4 regions of the Peribacillus sp. FSL K6-1552 genome follow, and region 3 is predicted to be linked to each of the others. Evidence: riboswitches for the same ligand, from Rfam matches in the RefSeq annotation. Region 3 holds a riboswitch; each other region holds the start of a gene.
What was found. A riboswitch is a leader RNA that binds a small molecule or an ion and turns the genes downstream of it on or off. The one in region 3 is predicted to bind cobalamin.

Region 1: another riboswitch for cobalamin. It lies ahead of nikA (nickel ABC transporter substrate-binding protein); the one in region 3 lies ahead of NST21_RS01885 (hypothetical protein).
Region 2: another riboswitch for cobalamin. It lies ahead of NST21_RS27440 (ABC transporter substrate-binding protein); the one in region 3 lies ahead of NST21_RS01885 (hypothetical protein).
Region 4: another riboswitch for cobalamin. It lies ahead of metE (5-methyltetrahydropteroyltriglutamate--homocysteine S-methyltransferase); the one in region 3 lies ahead of NST21_RS01885 (hypothetical protein).

The regions. Positions count from the first base shown of each region.
Region 1 covers NZ_JBBOST010000001.1:2,447,051-2,451,246, reverse strand. The annotation lists gene nikA (nickel ABC transporter substrate-binding protein) at 1-1,500, opposite strand, end outside; cobalamin riboswitch at 1,656-1,844, opposite strand; gene NST21_RS11935 (aspartyl-phosphate phosphatase Spo0E family protein) at 2,430-2,600, shown strand; gene NST21_RS11930 (ABC transporter substrate-binding protein) at 3,118-4,196, opposite strand, start outside.
Region 2 covers NZ_JBBOST010000001.1:5,711,550-5,715,745, reverse strand. The annotation lists gene NST21_RS27455 (FecCD family ABC transporter permease) at 1-208, shown strand, start outside; gene NST21_RS27450 (ABC transporter ATP-binding protein) at 205-1,050, shown strand; gene NST21_RS27445 (polysaccharide deacetylase family protein) at 1,185-2,048, shown strand; cobalamin riboswitch at 2,136-2,312, shown strand; gene NST21_RS27440 (ABC transporter substrate-binding protein) at 2,491-3,459, shown strand; gene NST21_RS27435 (FecCD family ABC transporter permease) at 3,422-4,196, shown strand, end outside.
Region 3 covers NZ_JBBOST010000001.1:386,418-390,613, forward strand. The annotation lists gene NST21_RS01880 (ABC transporter substrate-binding protein) at 48-998, opposite strand; gene NST21_RS01885 (hypothetical protein) at 1,002-1,547, opposite strand; cobalamin riboswitch at 1,707-1,926, opposite strand; gene NST21_RS01890 (AAA family ATPase) at 2,128-3,084, shown strand; gene NST21_RS01895 (DUF58 domain-containing protein) at 3,084-4,196, shown strand, end outside.
Region 4 covers NZ_JBBOST010000001.1:772,508-776,703, forward strand. The annotation lists gene metE (5-methyltetrahydropteroyltriglutamate--homocysteine S-methyltransferase) at 1-2,259, opposite strand, end outside; cobalamin riboswitch at 2,415-2,605, opposite strand; gene NST21_RS03620 (potassium channel family protein) at 2,897-3,316, shown strand; gene bcp (thioredoxin-dependent thiol peroxidase) at 3,379-3,849, shown strand; gene NST21_RS03630 (aminopeptidase) at 3,861-4,196, shown strand, end outside.

The DNA.
Region 1 (4,196 bases), 2.1 Mb from region 3:
TGTCGTTAATATTTCTGAATATAGTATTTTTCTCTCTTCTTCGTCTGTAGTTAATAATACTTTCTTAATTTTCTGGTCTATTTCTTTTTTTATTGGCAACCCTAATTGAGCGTTATAATCTGGACCACCATTTTCCGTATTTGTCGTCATAGCTGCTAAATAGGAATGTGGATCAAATGGTACAGCCCAAGTAGATGTAAATAATAAATCAAATTCACCTTGAAATGCATTTGTCCAAAAAGTATTAGTTTCTTGACTAGTCAACTTAACATCTATTCCTAGCTTTCTAAAATCACCTTGGGTAAATTCTGCGATTGACTTTTGGATGTTGTCTGTACTATTAAACAGTAATTCCAATTGCAATTCTTTTCCGTCTTTTTCTCTAAATGGTTTCCCCTTCACTTGTTTCCATCCAGCTTCATCCAATAACTGTTTTGCTTTTTCTGCATCATATTCATAAGGCTCTATATTAATTTTCGTGTATGGCAAAATAGGTGGAAACAAAGTATCAGCCTTTTTTTCCATACCATAAAAGATCTTATCAATAACAGCCTGTTTATTAAAAGCATGTTGGAGCGCTAACCGAACTTTAAGATCTTTAGTCGCTTCTCTATTTGAGTTAAGAAGCAGCGTTCTTGTAGCTGTAGGTTCTGACAATTTGGTTTCATATTGCCCTGAATTCTTCAAAAATTGGAATGAATCTTGGCTTATGACCCCGTTTCCAAAAATAAAGTCGAGTTCTTTTTTCTCAAAAGCTAATACTCTTGACTCACCGTCAGTAATGACTTTAACAACCACCTTATCTACTTTAGGTTTAGTACCCCAATACTGTTCATTCCTTTTAAAAACTGCAAACTCATTTTTCTTATATTCACTCAATACCCACGGTCCTGTGCCAATCGGAGACTTGAGTCCGTCCTTAAATGTGTTTTGACTGTCAGGAAAAGCAGCTTCGCCTACAAATCGCAACGGTCTGATGTAAGTTAGTTCTTGAAGAGTTGGATAATACGCGTTGTTCAAAATAAGTTTAAATGTATATTCATCTATTATTTCAGTACCTTTGATTTGGTTAATTAATTCCACCCATTCATGTTGTTTGCGATTAACTAAAATGGTATCAAAGTTTTTCTTAACGATTGCAGCATTAAAGAGGGAACCATCGGAAAATTTAACATCTTTCCTCAGATGGAATACATATTCTTTTCCATCTTTCGATATATCCCAGCTCTCTGCAAGCCAAGGCTGAATTTCTCCGCCTTCACCGTAATAAACAAGGGATTCATATACCATAGCCTGGGAAAAAAACTCATTCGGAAAATATGTGTGTGGATTTAAGTCACCTATATCCCCTGGCCATGAAAAAGTAACAACTTTTTGTTTATCTTTATCTGATGTATTTTCTTGATCTATTGTTGTGTTGCTGCAACCAGTAACAAAAATTGTGAAAATTACTAGTAGTCCAACAAAAGAATGGAATAAATTAGACCGTTTTAAAAACATGTTTTCTCACCTTCAATTATGGAATTTTATCTATTTGAAAAATTACGAAATATAAAAAAGCATTTCCAACCAGATTTAACGGTCAGAAATGCTTATAGTTTAAGAACAAATTCGTCTTCTAGCACTCTAACACCTCCCTATCTCCCGTAGGTTTAACAGCATTTTTAGAACGGGCAGGTTTTCTGACTTAGGTTCATCATCTCCATGCGTCTTCCCGGATATTATCCAGTGACTTCCTTGCATAGGACTCACCATTACAGCGGCGGGACCGTGCCGGATTTTGCACCGGCTTCCCTTTTAAATATTCGCATTTAAACGAATATACCCATTCCAATACTATATGAAATTTTCCCTCATATTCATAGTAAATAATAGAGCTTGTCTATCCTAAAATTATTTTGTCGAAACCATTTGTTACTTCTTAACACTTTATTAGTTTCATCTCTAAGTAATTTTTGATAAACCCAGCTACTAATCCTATCCATCTAGCAATAAACGAAATACAGTTAGTAAAAAGGAGAATAAACAGGTTCTCTTTAAAATTCAACAAATTTTAAATTCTCCTAAATTATACAGTTTTACGATTACAACTCTCTCAAAATGGAGATATTCACTATATGAAAATAAAACCAAAAAAAGTTTACCTAATACAAATTATATTCGTTATTGCAAATTTATGCTATATCAAATTAAAGTCCTGATGTTTTTTAACGGCTCGTTATGTATGGAAGTAATAATTTTATATATGAATAGTTATCTGTAACGACATATATCGAATGATAGTGAGGAAGATTTGTATTGCTCCCGTCAGAATTTGTTTACTTTAAATAAGTAAATACTTACTATAATATTTAAAATCATCCTAATTTATGTAATAATAAATATACTACAATAAAGGAAAGGTTTTGAGGGGATTTTCGTTGGAAAGTATGGAACTGCTACATAATAAAATAGAGACAATGAGGAAAGAATTAATAAATACAGCCTTGAAACATGGATTCTCCTCACCAAAAACATTACATTTGAGCCAAGAACTTGATAAACTCTTGAATATACTTGTGCATGAACAGGAGTCGCTAACTCCAATAGGCCTTCAATAAGATGTAAGGGTGCTTCTCCACTAAGTAAGTAGGCTTGAAGCCTGATGATCATATTTTCTCCTTTCTACCATAGGGCTTCATGGTTCAATAGCGGGAAAACAGTTGGATCCCTACTTAAAAAGTTCATGAAAAGAATTGATTTCCTTTCTGTTTTTTAAAACATATTAACTCCTACTGTAGAGAACGGATTTATACGTTTTATCATATATCATCCGTACATAAAAAACATATGCAAATATCATTCATTAAGGTAGTGGTAGTGCAGCTGGAAGAAAGCAAAAACTCCCCTCTTTTCTTGTGAAGAGAGCTTAGCTTGCATATTGAGGTCCTTTATTGGATAGAGTACGCGAATACAATTGAATATTAGGAAATGCACACCATTATCCATATTTAAGAAAAGTGATTATAAATAAAATCTCTAATTGAAGAACCTTAGCTAGAGTTGCCTCAAACGTTACAAGGTTGCCTATTGCCATACTAGAAACCTATCGAAAATATAGAGAGCCTCTTAAAACATTTATTTTAATAGTTTTCCAAGTTCAGGCGTTACTTCTTTTGACCACCTGTCTGTCCATTCACTTCGGATTTCAGCTAACTTCTTAACATCAGGCTTATATGTCTTATCTGATTCTTTTAGTCCAATGACGCTTTCGTATTTCTCAGGTAGCTTCATACCTTTAAGAACAGGATAGAATCCTGCTTCTGCAGATGTTTTTTGTGATTCCTCACTAATTAAGTAGTTAATAAAATCAATTGCTTCTTGTTGATTTGGAGAATTTTTCACCAACGTTGCACTAAAGGCGTGCATATATACTCCTTCTTTTGGCACGACCATTTTCAAAGGTAAACCAGAATTTACTGCTAGGTCAGCAATTACATAGCTTCCCATTACAGTAACATCGGCTGCCCCTTGTTGAATAGCGGGCATCATCTGAGTAGAATTTTTATAAAAAGTAGAGGAATATCCGGCTAGTTCCTTTGCCTTTTTTAACCCAGGTTCTAAGTTATCTATACTACCTCCGTTGGCCAACGCAAAAGAATATAGGGTGTTAAAGCCCCAGTCGTTAGAAATATCAGCAAATGCTGTTTTCCCCTTATATGCAGGACTCGCTAGGTCATTCCAAGATTCTATTGGCTTGATTTTATTCTTTTTAAAAGATTCTGTGTTGTATGCAGGAGCATTAACAAGACCAAATGCAGGTGCGGCAACATTATCTATAGCTATAAAACGAGAATCAACATTTTTTAAGTTAGGCACCTTTGTTTCATCAATGACTTCAACAAGCCCTTTTTCATTTGCACGAGGTACATCTAATGGAACAAAGAAAGCAATATCAATTTGAGGAGCTTTTTTCTGTAATTCTACTTTTGAAAGAATCTCACCTGATAAACCAGCAATATAATTGATTTCAATGCCAGTTTCTTCTTTGAATTTCGGTGCAATTTCTTCACGAATTATTTTCTCGATTTTTCCACCATTGCCGGCAATAGTGATTTTTTTTGTAGTTCCTTCCCCTGAGGCACCGGTTGATTTTTGTGGTGTGGGGGCACAGCCAGACATAGCAGCCAGCATCAATACTACAAGCAAGCTAAGAA
Region 2 (4,196 bases), 5.3 Mb from region 3:
TCCTCACGTTGCAAGAATGCTAGTTGGTAATAACAATCAACTAGTCTTACCAGTATCTCTTTCAATCGGTGGAGCCTATTTATTGTTGATTGATAATCTGGCCCGCTCGGTAACGGCTACAGAAATTCCACTCTCAATCTTGACGGCAATTATAGGTGCACCATTTTTCGCAATATTGCTTAGAAAAACAGGAGGTGGCTGGTCATGAGAATCGAGGTGCAGGGAGGAAATTACTTTTATGCTCGGAAAAAAGAAGAAGTTCCTTACCTTTACCAAACAGACATTAACTTTTCGCTGAATGACGGAGAGATAATGGCGATACTAGGACCAAACGGTGCAGGAAAGACAACGATGTTAAAATGCATCACAGGTCTTCTGGACTGGAAAAAAGGTCAAACGCTCATTGATGGAAAGCCGCTTCCTTCGCTTTCACGCAAAACAGTCTGGAAACGGATTGGCTATGTTCCGCAGGCGCATAAAATGGTATTTGGTTTTACACTCGAAGAATTGGTAATTATGGGAAGAGCCCCATACATCAGTGCGCTTGCCCAGCCTTCCGTGAAGGACCGTGAAGCCGCTCACCTAGCCCTGGAAACTGTAGGGATTGGCCATCTTGCTGGGAAGTCCTGCAATACAGTCAGTGGTGGTGAGCTGCAACTAGCATTGATTGCACGTACGCTGGTATCAGACCCGGAAGTGCTCATTCTCGATGAACCGGAATCCCATCTTGATGTTCAAAAGCAGGTTGTGATTTTACAGACATTAAAGCGTTTGTCACAAGAAAAGAAAATCTCTTGTATCATAAACACGCATTACCCAAACCATGCGTTTTTCCTTGCTGACCATGTGTTAATGACAGCAAAACAAAAGCCGGTCGTTTACGGGGAAGTCCAGGAAGTCATGACAGAATCCCGGATGAAGGAATACTTCGGAATTGAAATGAAGAAGATTATTTATGAAGAAGATGAGAACTTTTTGATTGAAACGATGGTGCCGAAAGATTTAGGCATTCCGCGTGATCAAAGTACTTGTCGATTTACTAGTTTTTAATCCAGAAAAAAGGGTAGCCACCGGGTTGCCTTTTTTTGCGCTAAATGGAATACTTTATTATTTACTAGTTTTCTGGTACTATTATGCTAGAAAAAATTAGGAGAATGATAGTGGGAAAATACAGAGTTTTATTGATGGTAGCATTGCTGGGAATTTTAATTTTGCCTGCATGTTCACAAGGGGTTTTAGAGAATATAGGTACAAAGACTGCTGCACCGATTGCGGAAGATAACATTGAAGTGGTTGCAGCAGCGGAGAATGACGCCGGGCAGAATTCGGAGGACAGATTATATCCTGAACAAATCGATACGAGAAACTGGATAAGAGCCGAGTCCACGGTTCAACTTCCAATATTGATGTATCATAGCATTTCTGAAGGTAATAACCTTCGGGTACCAAGAGAGGAATTTCAATCACAAATGAACTGGCTTCGGGAGAATGATTACTATACATTATCCCCTAGGGAAGCATTTCTTGTTTTAACGGAAAATCGGATGCCAAGTGAAAAGTGTGTCTGGCTTACTTTTGATGATGGCTATACAGATAATTACACGGAGGCTTTTCCTATATTAAAAGAATATAATATGAAAGCAACTGTTTTTATGATCGGGAAATCTATTGAAAAAAGTCATCACCTGACGGAAGAACAAATGGTGGAGATGAGCGAGAATGGGATTTCTATTGAAAGTCATACTATCAACCATCTTGAGCTTAACCGTATGACGGTAGGGCAGCAGGAAGCTGAAATGGTCCAGTCAAAGGATTTATTCGATCGTATTCTCCAACAGGACACGACAGTACTTTCATATCCTGTTGGACGGTATAACGAGGAGAGCCTTAGGTTGTCAGAAGAAGCTGGATACAAGATGGCAGTAACCACCGAAGCTGGTGGAGCTTCAAGGGACCAAGGGATGCATGCACTGCACCGAGTTCGGATTTCACCCGGATTGTCAGTCGATGGGTTTGCAGCGCTGATTGAAAATGCATCACGTTATTAATTGAAGACAAGGTATTTCGGAATCAGTCTGAAAAATCATATAATAATCATTTCTTACATAGTGTATAATGAAAAGCAGTGAAAATTATATACATATGAACGATTTGGTGTCTTAATGACTTAAAAGGGAAGTTGGTGAAATACCAACGCGGTCCCGCCACTGTAAATGGGAGTTAGCGGTTGTGTACCACTGTATGTGAGATATGGGAAGGTGCCGTTGACGATGACCATTAGCCAGGAGACCTGCCAAGATTCGTACACCTGTAACCTACGCGGATGGGAAGGTGTGTGGCAGACCTTCTGAGTCCGTAATTATATTGTTGCCATACAAGCATCTTCCGTTTGACGGGAGATGCTTTTGTTTTGAAATTCGCCTCTTCACTTCAGGGTGCGTTTTCTTTAGGTGGTCGGAAATTGAATTAAAAGATTGTGAGGGATGTAAAATGAAGAAAATCTATGGTCTGATTCTAGTGATGTTACTAACTGCAGGTATGATGGTTGGTTGCAATGATACATCAAAAGAAGGAACGAAAGAAAAGCAACAAACGAATCATACTGAAAACCAAGCTTTCCCGATTACGATAAAAGATGCAACGGGTGAAAAAGTAACGATAGAAGAACAACCAAAGAAAATTGTTACATTGATACCAAGTAATACAGAAGTGGTCTTTGCACTTGGTTTGGGTAAAAAGGTTGTTGGTGTATCCGACAATGATAATTACCCGGAAGAAACGAAAGAAATTGAAAAAGTTGGCGGAATGGAAATGAACACGGAGTTAATCGTTTCCTTAAAGCCTGATCTTGTTCTTGCTCATGCATCCAGTGCCCATAATTCGAATGAGGGATTGCAGCAGCTTAAGGATGCTGGAATAGATGTCCTTGTAGTCAATGATGCACAAAGCTTTGACGAAGTGTATGAGTCTATTGATATGATTGGACAGGCAACGGGAGAACATGATAAGGCAAAAGAAATCGTTGCGAATATGAAAACGAAACTGAAGGAAATTCAGGAAAAAGCTAAATCCGTTAAGGATGAGGAAAGAAAAACCGTTCTAGTAGAGGTTTCGCCATCACCGGATATTTATACACCTGGAAAAAATACATTCATGAATGAAATGCTTAACATAATTTCAGCGGAAAATGCAGCAGCCGAATTGGACGGGTGGGCGAAAATTGATGAAGAGTCTATGATTGCTGCAAATCCGGATGTCATTATTACAACATATGGTTATTATACAAAAGATCCAGTCAGTGAAGTGACGGGCCGAAAAGGATGGGAAGATGTAGCTGCTGTTAAGGATGGTCAAGTCTTTGATGTCCATTCTGACTTAGTGACCCGTTCTGGTCCACGCTTAATAGAGGGAGTAGAGGAACTTGCCAAATCAGTCTATCCGAACCTATTTGACAACTAAGTGGGCGTTTGCTTATTTGATTGCGTTATTGTTTTTGCTTTTCGCAATGACGATTGGCATTTCCTTTGGTTCGGTGTCAGTACCGATTCCCGCGCTTATACAAATTATCGGCAAGGAATTTTTTCATTTACCAATCTCAGTTGAGCCAGATGTGATGCTGACGAATATCGTAATGAACATCCGCCTGCCACGTGTATTACTTGCAGGTTTGGTTGGGGCTTCGCTTGCGATTGCCGGGGCAGCCTTTCAGGGACTGCTCAGGAACCCGCTTGCTGACCCCTACACATTAGGGATTTCATCAGGAGCATCAGTAGGCGCTGTATTGACATTGTTTTTGAATATATCATTGCCGTTGATCGGTTTATATACCCTACCGACGTTAAGTATTATGTTTTCATTGCTTACGATTTTCTGTGTGCTAACTTTTGCGAGAAAAATGGATCGATCGATGAAAGTAGAAACAATTATTTTAACCGGAATCATTTTCAGCTCGTTTTTAAGTGCCTTCATCTCATTAATGATTGCGTTGACGGGCGAGGAATTAAGACAAATCATCGGATGGCTGATGGGAAGCGTTTCAATGCGCGGCTGGAATTATATCGCGATTATTTTGCCGTTTTTTATCATTGGTTCGTTGATCTTGATTATGAATACCCAAGAATTGAATGCGATGACGTTTGGGGAAGATCGTGCAAAGCATTTGGGTGTGAATGTTCAGCGGAGAAAAATGTGGATTC
Region 3 (4,196 bases):
AAAAAGGAAAGGATGCTCCAAGAACTTTGGAACATCCTTCTTTCGCATTATTTAAATAAGTCTGGATAAACGGTCTTTGCTGCGAGCTCTACAGCTTCACCAATCCTTGGCCCAGGACGTGACATAATATTTTCATCAAGTAGATAGACTTGATCATTTTTCACAGCGTTGATATCTTCCCAGCCTTTACGGGATTTAATTTCATCAACAGCATCATCTGCATAGGTAGCAGTTGTAATGATAGCATTAGGGTTTCGTTTGACAATTTCCTCATCTGAAACTTTAACCCAGCCTTTTTGATCGGCAAAGATGTTTTCAATGCCTGCAGTTACTAGAATTTCTTGTTGGAAGGTTTCCGATCCTGTTGTATAGATTTCTGGAGCTGGACTAATTTCAAAATAGGTTTGTTCCTTTTCATCTAATGTTTCAATTTTTTCCTCAACACTTGTAATTTGGTTTTGGATATCTTTCACCAATTCTTCGCCTTTTTCAGTTACGCCCATGACTTCAGCGATTTGCCCAATATCCCCATATACATCATCAAAATTTGTCGCGGATTTTATAATGAATACTGGGATTCCAGCATCTTCAAGTGGTTTCATCGTCGTTTCATCACCAATGGTATAAGCAATAATGGCATCTGGTTTTAAGGAAATAATTTTCTCTGCATTGATATTCACCGAATCGGAAACATGTTCAATATCCTTTGCTTCCTCTGGATAATTATCGAAGTCGGTCACGCCAACGACCTTATCTCCCAGCCCTAGTTCAAATAAAATTTCTGTATTACTTGGTTGAAGTGAAACTACTGTTTCCGGAATTTTATCAAATTTTATTTTCTTTCCTGTATCATCGGTAACGGTATAGCCTTTGACTTCTTCTGTCTTGTTAGTATCTTTCTTTTCCTTTGTCGTCTGGTCATCCGTTACTCCACATCCGGTAAGGAAAAAGGCAAGCATCAGGATGGAAATCCAACTAAATCGTACGATTCTCTTCATTATTTATTCCTCCGTTTTCTTCTTCATGGGTTTGGTTGGGTATGATTTGCTGATAAAAGGAATCTCTTCTATACCATGTTGCTTATTGACGTAGACAGCCATCACGAATAGAACATTTGCAAGCAAATGGGCGTAATCAAAGAGAATTCCAGGGATTTCCCTTTCTAAACTAACCTTGTGTAAAGCACGGACTGACTTTTTGGCTTCACTACGGCAAGTATGCAGAACACAGGCGGCGGTTGAACCTTGCGGAAGCACAAATGTCTCAATATGCTCTTTAACTTCTGCGACATAATGGTCGTAGATTGCACTTAGACGTTTCAGATCATTGTCGGTAATGGCCAATTTCCCACGGACTGAACCATTTAAATGATAAGCCATCGGCAACAATTCCATTAAATCTCGGTATACATCCGGAACATCCTTTGTAAGCGAGGCGGCCAAGCCAATTTGTGTCGTCAAAGAGTCGGTACGTATTTCATAATCGACGGTAGACACGGATTCGCGCATGTATGGATAGCATAAAAAACGAAAATCCTTCTTTGCCATAACTCTTCCTCCTCTTCATAGTTAGATGAATCACCTCAGTATCGCTGTTCTCAGCAAAAGAAAAAGCCGACCAAGGGCATTGGTCGGCATCAATCACCTATGTATCTGTAACAGAAAAAGATGGAAGACTGCCGTACAATCCTCCTATCTTCCGAAGAGCATAATACGATAAAAAAGGCAGGTCTCCTGGCTCGTGCGTCATTTTACTCTAAGAACCTTCCCATTTGAACAGGATGAATGGTTATCGATGTGAATCTTTATCCTCAAACAGTGGTATTTATCTTATTTCATTAGCACTTACAGTTGCGGAAACAGCTTCGGTTTTACACCAAATTCCCTATTAAGCTGACAAGTCAGCACCTTTTTCTGCAAGGTTTATATTCACTTAGCAACAGTTTACCATACCTTTTTCCTAAAGCAGTATGAATATTTTTAGAGAAATTCGTTTATGGTTTGCGAATTATCTAGTAAACTTACAATGTAAGGTTTAATTGGATGTTAATGTAAAATACATATCGAGTATAAAGAATATATAATAGGTGTTATATAAGAGTAATAGGGTAATCTTAGGAGGTAGAGTATGCTTTATAAGCAGGTAAATCAAAAACTGGAAAAGATTTTAGGGAATATTGAAAAAGTGATTATTGGAAAACGAGATATAGCAGAACTGAGCATCGTGGCACTTCTTTCTGGGGGGCATGTTTTATTGGAGGATGTTCCTGGTGTAGGTAAGACTGTCATGGTCAGAGCACTGGCAAGATCGATAGGCGCAAACTTTAAGCGTATACAATTCACACCTGATTTACTACCTTCAGATGTAACGGGTGTTTCAATTTTCAATCCAAAGGAACAAGAATTTATTTTTAGACCAGGACCAATCATGGGCCATATTATTTTAGCCGATGAGATAAACCGGACCTCGCCGAAAACACAATCTGCCTTGCTTGAAGCAATGGAAGAGGCAAGTGTGACGGTTGATGGGGTTACAAGGGGATTGGAGAAACCCTTTTTCGTTATGGCAACACAAAATCCCATTGAGTACGAAGGAACATACCCACTTCCAGAGGCGCAATTGGATCGTTTTCTATTAAAAATGAAAATGGGCTATCCGGGTGTGGACGAAGAAATTGAGGTTTTGCACCGAGCTCAATATGCCGCACCACTTGAAGAGTTAGAATCTGTTATTACTTTAGAGGAATTAATAGCTTTACAGGAAGAGGCTAAAGCAGTGATAGTGGATGACACGATAAAGCGGTATATTGTTAATTTGGCTAATCGATCTCGTACGCATGAGAGAGTATATTTAGGGGTGAGTCCACGTGGATCGATTGCATTGATGAAGGCGGCCCAAGCCTATGCACTTTTGCAGGGCAGAGATTATGTTCTACCGGATGATGTGCAATATTTAGTACCGTTCGTGTTTGCCCACAGACTTATCCTGAAGCCAGAAGCGAATTATGAGGGAGTGGATGCTGGCATGGTGATTCACGAGATTGTTGCGACGATTCAAGTGCCTGTGAAGAGAGCTGTGACCTAATGCGGAACTTGATCAGCATCTTAAAGGAAAACATGAGTGTGATTGGCTTGTTATTACTTATAGCGATTTCCTTTTCTTTTGCGATGTTTCAAGGCGGTTTTGTCAGTTGGTTTATTTTTTATACATTTTTGCCGTTCGCTGTGTACTCTACGATTCTACTTTTTTATCCGATTAATAACATTATCGTTGAGAGAAAGGTCAGTAAAAGAGAATGCCGAGCAGGCGATTCTGTAGAAATAGCTTTAACTGTTACCCGTAAAAACAGGCTGCCTCTTTTATATTTGATGGTAGAGGAAGAGTTGCCGAAGGAATTGGAAAATAGGGGGATGCAAAGAAAAACACTTGTCTTTCCGGGTTTCAGGCATACATTCAGTATGACATATACTTTGGACAAGTTGCCACGGGGTGAGCATACATTTCAAACAATCCGTTTCAGGACAGGAGACTTTTTTGGCGTCTTTGAAAGGGAAGCGACATATAGTTCACCTTTAAAAATCACTGTTTTCCCTTCATATCATGAGCTTGCCTACAGAGATCTTGAGCGTGTATTCAATCAGGGACAAGTGGGATCAACAAAAAAAACACAGCGAGACCAATCAGTAGTATCTGGAGTTAGAGAGTATCAGCCAGGTGATCAGTTATCCTGGATTAACTGGAAGGCAACGGCTAGAACAAGTGAAATCATGACAAAGGAATTTGAAGTTCAGAAAAACCGTGATGTGTTTATCATACTTGATAATCAGGAATCGCTTTTCTTCGAAGAAGCAATTGTAATGACGGCTTCCTTTGTACATGCCATGTTAAAAAAAGGCATAGAGATTGGTTTCGCTAGTACGGGATCGAGGCAAATCTTACCGACTGGAGGAGGCAATAACCAGAAACGAAAGATTTTTTACCGCCTTGCTAAAGAAAAACCGAGTAGGATAACCACTTGGAACGGGATCATAAGGAAGGAAATTCTGCCGGCCAACACAGCTGTGATTTTCATTGTCTCGGAATTAACATTAGAAAAGGTAGAAGTATTGAGTGCATTCCGCGCTAATCAAGGATTAACGTTGTTTTGTGTGAAAAACCCAGCAGACTTTACAGATGAGGAAAAAAAATCAAGAGCC
Region 4 (4,196 bases), 390 kb from region 3:
GGCTTCGACCATATTTTTCAAGGAAGCAACGGTTTCAGGGACGCCTCTTGTTTTAAGACCGCAGTCCGGGTTAATCCAAAATTGATCTTTATCCAATACTTTAATGCCCCGTTCAATCATATCGACCATTTCCTCGACTGCAGGAACGCGTGGGCTGTGAATATCATATACGCCTAAGCCAATGCCCTTTTCATATGTTTTTTCCTCAAATGCGGAAGCAAGTTCACCGTGGCTGCGAGATGTTTCGATGGAAATCACATCGGCATCCAAGGAAGAGATGACATCCATGAAGCTGTTGAAATCGCAATAACACATATGCGTGTGAATTTGCGTTGTATCTTCCACACTTGAAGTGGAAATCAAGAAAGAGTTCACAGCCCATTTTAGGTATTCTTCGCGGTCGCTTTTTTTCAATGGCAGACCTTCTCTAAGGGCAGGCTCATCCACCTGGATCATTTTGATTCCAGCAGTTTCTAATGCTCCCACTTCTTTTTCCAAGGCAAGCGCTAACTGGTAGCAAACATTCTCCCTTGAAATATCATCACGTACAAATGACCAGTTCAGAATTGTTACAGGACCTGTCAGCATTCCTTTTACTGTTTTCTTCGTCAGGGATTGCGCGTACACACTTTCCCGGACCGTCATCGGCTCGATGAAATGAACATCGCCGTAGATGACAGGCGGTTTTACGCAGCGAGAACCGTAAGATTGTACCCAGCCTTTTTCGAGGAAAACGAATCCGCCCAGTTTATGGCCGAAAAATTCAACCATATCTGTTCGTTCAAATTCTCCATGTACAAGAACATCCAAGCCGATTTCTTCCTGGATATCGATCCATTTGCTGATTTCCTCGTTAACAAATGTTTCATATTGAGCAGCAGTCCATTCTCCTCGTTTGAATTTCCCGCGAGCTTGTTTTACTTCAGCTGTCTGCGGAAAGCTTCCGATTGTTGTTGATGGAAGGAAAGGCAGTTTGAAAAATTCCTGTTGTTTTTGATAACGCTCTTTAAATGGCAGCTGACGGCAGGCTGTTTGACTCTTCGCCTGTTCGACACCAGTTTGGACGTCTTTATGATTTCGCGCATTTGAACTTGCTAACGTTTGAAGTGCTAATTTGTTAGCGGCTACTTTTTCAGCAATTGCTTCGGCACCTTGATTACTACCTTTTACTAGTAGAGTGATTTCTTCAAGCTTCTCATCAGCAAAAGCAAGGGCCTGTTGCACTTCTTTAGTAAGAGCCGTCTCATTACGAACCGTTACTGGTACATGAAGCAGGGAGCAAGAGGGTTGAAGCCAAATTTGGTCTTCGGCTACGGTTTTTGTGATGGTATTGATCAACTGATTCTTTTTCGATAAATCGGAAAGCCATATGTTTTTCCCATCAATCACACCTGCACCGAGCACTTTGTCTTTCGGGAAGCCGAATTCTTGGAGATTACTAAGGTTTTTCCCTTTATCATGGACAAAATCAAGACCGATCCCTTGAACGTGTAATTCAATCACCTCTTGGTAGTGCTCTACTGCATCAAAGTATGTTTGTAGCATGATGTTCAAATTTGGAGCTGCTTCATTCAATTTTTCATATAAGTAAGTAACAGTTTGCATATCATCTTTAGAAATGGATGAAACAAGGGAGGGTTCATCCATTTGCACCCACTTCACGCCTTCTTGTTCTAGCTCTTGCAGAATTTGTGTGTATAAAGGCAGGAGACTAAGGATGATTCCAGGTATATCTTGTTTATTGTAGCCTTTAGACAGAGTAATAAAAGTATAAGGTCCGACTAACACGGGCTTAGCTTCAATTCCTAGTTTTTCTTTGGCTTCGCGATAAGAAGCAAGTGGTTTATTTTCTGTCAAAGTCAGCTTTGACGGTTTTAATTCGGGAACGATATAGTGATAATTTGTATTGAACCATTTCGTCATTTCAGAAGCAACTTCATCCTTGTTTCCGCGAGCCATAGAGTAATATACAGAAAGGGGAACAGTGCCGCCTTTATAGGCTGAATAACGCTCAGGAACAAGACCGAACATTACAGACATATCGAGCATTTGATCATATAAAGTAAAGTCATTGACAGGAATAATATCAATACCTTGGTCCTTTTGCTTTTGTAAGTTGCCTAAACGGATGGCTTCTAGCTGTGCCGTAAACTCCGATTCATCGATTTTTCCGGACCAGTAAGCTTCTAATGTGCGTTTCCATTCACGATCTTCCCCAATTCGCGGGTACCCTAAACTACTACTTTTCAATATTCCCATCCTCCTACATTCTTTTTTCTTTTAATAAAATAACAACAAAAAAAGCACCCCTAACCGTCAAAAGAGAAAGTTAGAAATGCTTAAAATAAAGGGGTATACAAAAACCCCTTAAAATTATAAGGTCCCTAACACTTCCCTATTCTCCGTAGGTTAAAACAGTGTTGTCGAAACAGGCAGGTCTCCTGACTTTAGGAATCTTATTAGCGGCAGGCCTTCCCAATCCGAAAATCAGTGGCATATTGCATAGCGCTAACATTCCTATTACAGTGGCGGGACCGTGCCGGAATTACACCGGACTTCCCTTTTAATCCTAAAAAAATTAGGAACCTATTTCCACATATGAAATTTCACAAACCCGCTGTAAATTAAACTGCAGGCAACAAATATTTATAAAATAAAAACTATTATAAAAATTTAGACAAGCTTATCATATCCCGACTAAAATGGTCAACAAGGAAAAAAGTCTCGGGAAATGGGGGCTGACCCCGCCTTATATCGACAAAACTATTGGTGCACCTAGGTTTGTTTAAGGATGTGAATGTTGGGAAATGGGGTCTGACCCCTAAATAAAGAATATATTGTTTGGACGGGGAGTATGTATAGGGGGAGTGGGTTGTTTTGAAATGAGGCGTGGGGGATGACTTTTTACATCTTGATTGCAGGGATTATTTTTTGCATGGTGATGAGCATTCGAACGTTATTTCTTGTTGAGTCGGGAGGAAAAAAGTTTTCTCTAGAGGATATGCTGTGGCTCGGCAATTTATATGCGACGATATTAGTAGGTTTTGCACTGATTTATTTATTATACGAGCTACAGAATCATTCGGTGATTCTTGATATGGGCAATCGTTTGGACGGCAGTTTTTACGAGCAACTGAAGACTTCTTTTTATTTTAGTGCAATGACAATGTTTTCAGTAGGGTATGGAGATATAGCCCCGATAGGCATGGGCAGGATGATTGCGACAATCCAGGCGTTCATTGGATACACTCTCCCGGCTGCGTTTGTGATCCGGACAGTGATTGACTTAGAGCAGAAGGAAAGGAAGAATAAATGAAAGTTGTGTTTCTTTCAATTATTGGGTACGCTTACCATAATGAAAGAAATGGAGGGGTAAGAATGACTGTTAAAATTGGAGAAAAAGCACCGGATTTTCAACTTCCTGCAAACAACGGTGAAAAAGTTTCCCTATCGGATTTTAAGGGCAAACACGTTGTTTTATATTTTTATCCGAAAGACATGACGCCTGGTTGCACAACGGAGGCCTGTGATTTCCGTGACCACAATGAGCAGTTTGAGGAATTGAATGCTGTCATCATAGGGATCAGTCCAGATCCAGCGGCGCGTCATGAAAAATTTATTGAAAAATATGGGTTACCTTTTCTGCTACTAGCTGACGAAAATCAAGAAGCTGCTGAATTATATGATGTATGGAAATTAAAAAAGAACTTCGGCAAGGAATATATGGGCATTGAACGTTCAACTTTTCTGATTGATAAGGAAGGAACGATAGTTAAAGAATGGCGTAAGGTAAAAGTCAAAGGCCATGTCGAAGAAGCGCTTGAAACTCTTCGTGATCTAGAAAAATAAGGTACAGCCAGATGAAGGATAAGCGAATAACCAAGCTTGCTGAAAGGCTGATTCATCATTCCGTACAATTACAGCCAAAAGAGAGAATCTTGATACGGGGTCATATCAACATGAAACCGCTATTGAAAGAGCTGATTGATGAAACATACAGAATCGGTGCATATCCATATGTCGAACTGGAAGACGATGAAATAAGCCGACACTTGTTAAAAGGGAATGTGAAGGAACAACTTGATACCTTATCACAATGGACTTTGAGGAAATATACTGATATTGATGCGATAATAATCATCTCCAGTGAAGAAAACGATGCTGAATTGGCAGATGTTCCTGCAGAGAGGCATCGT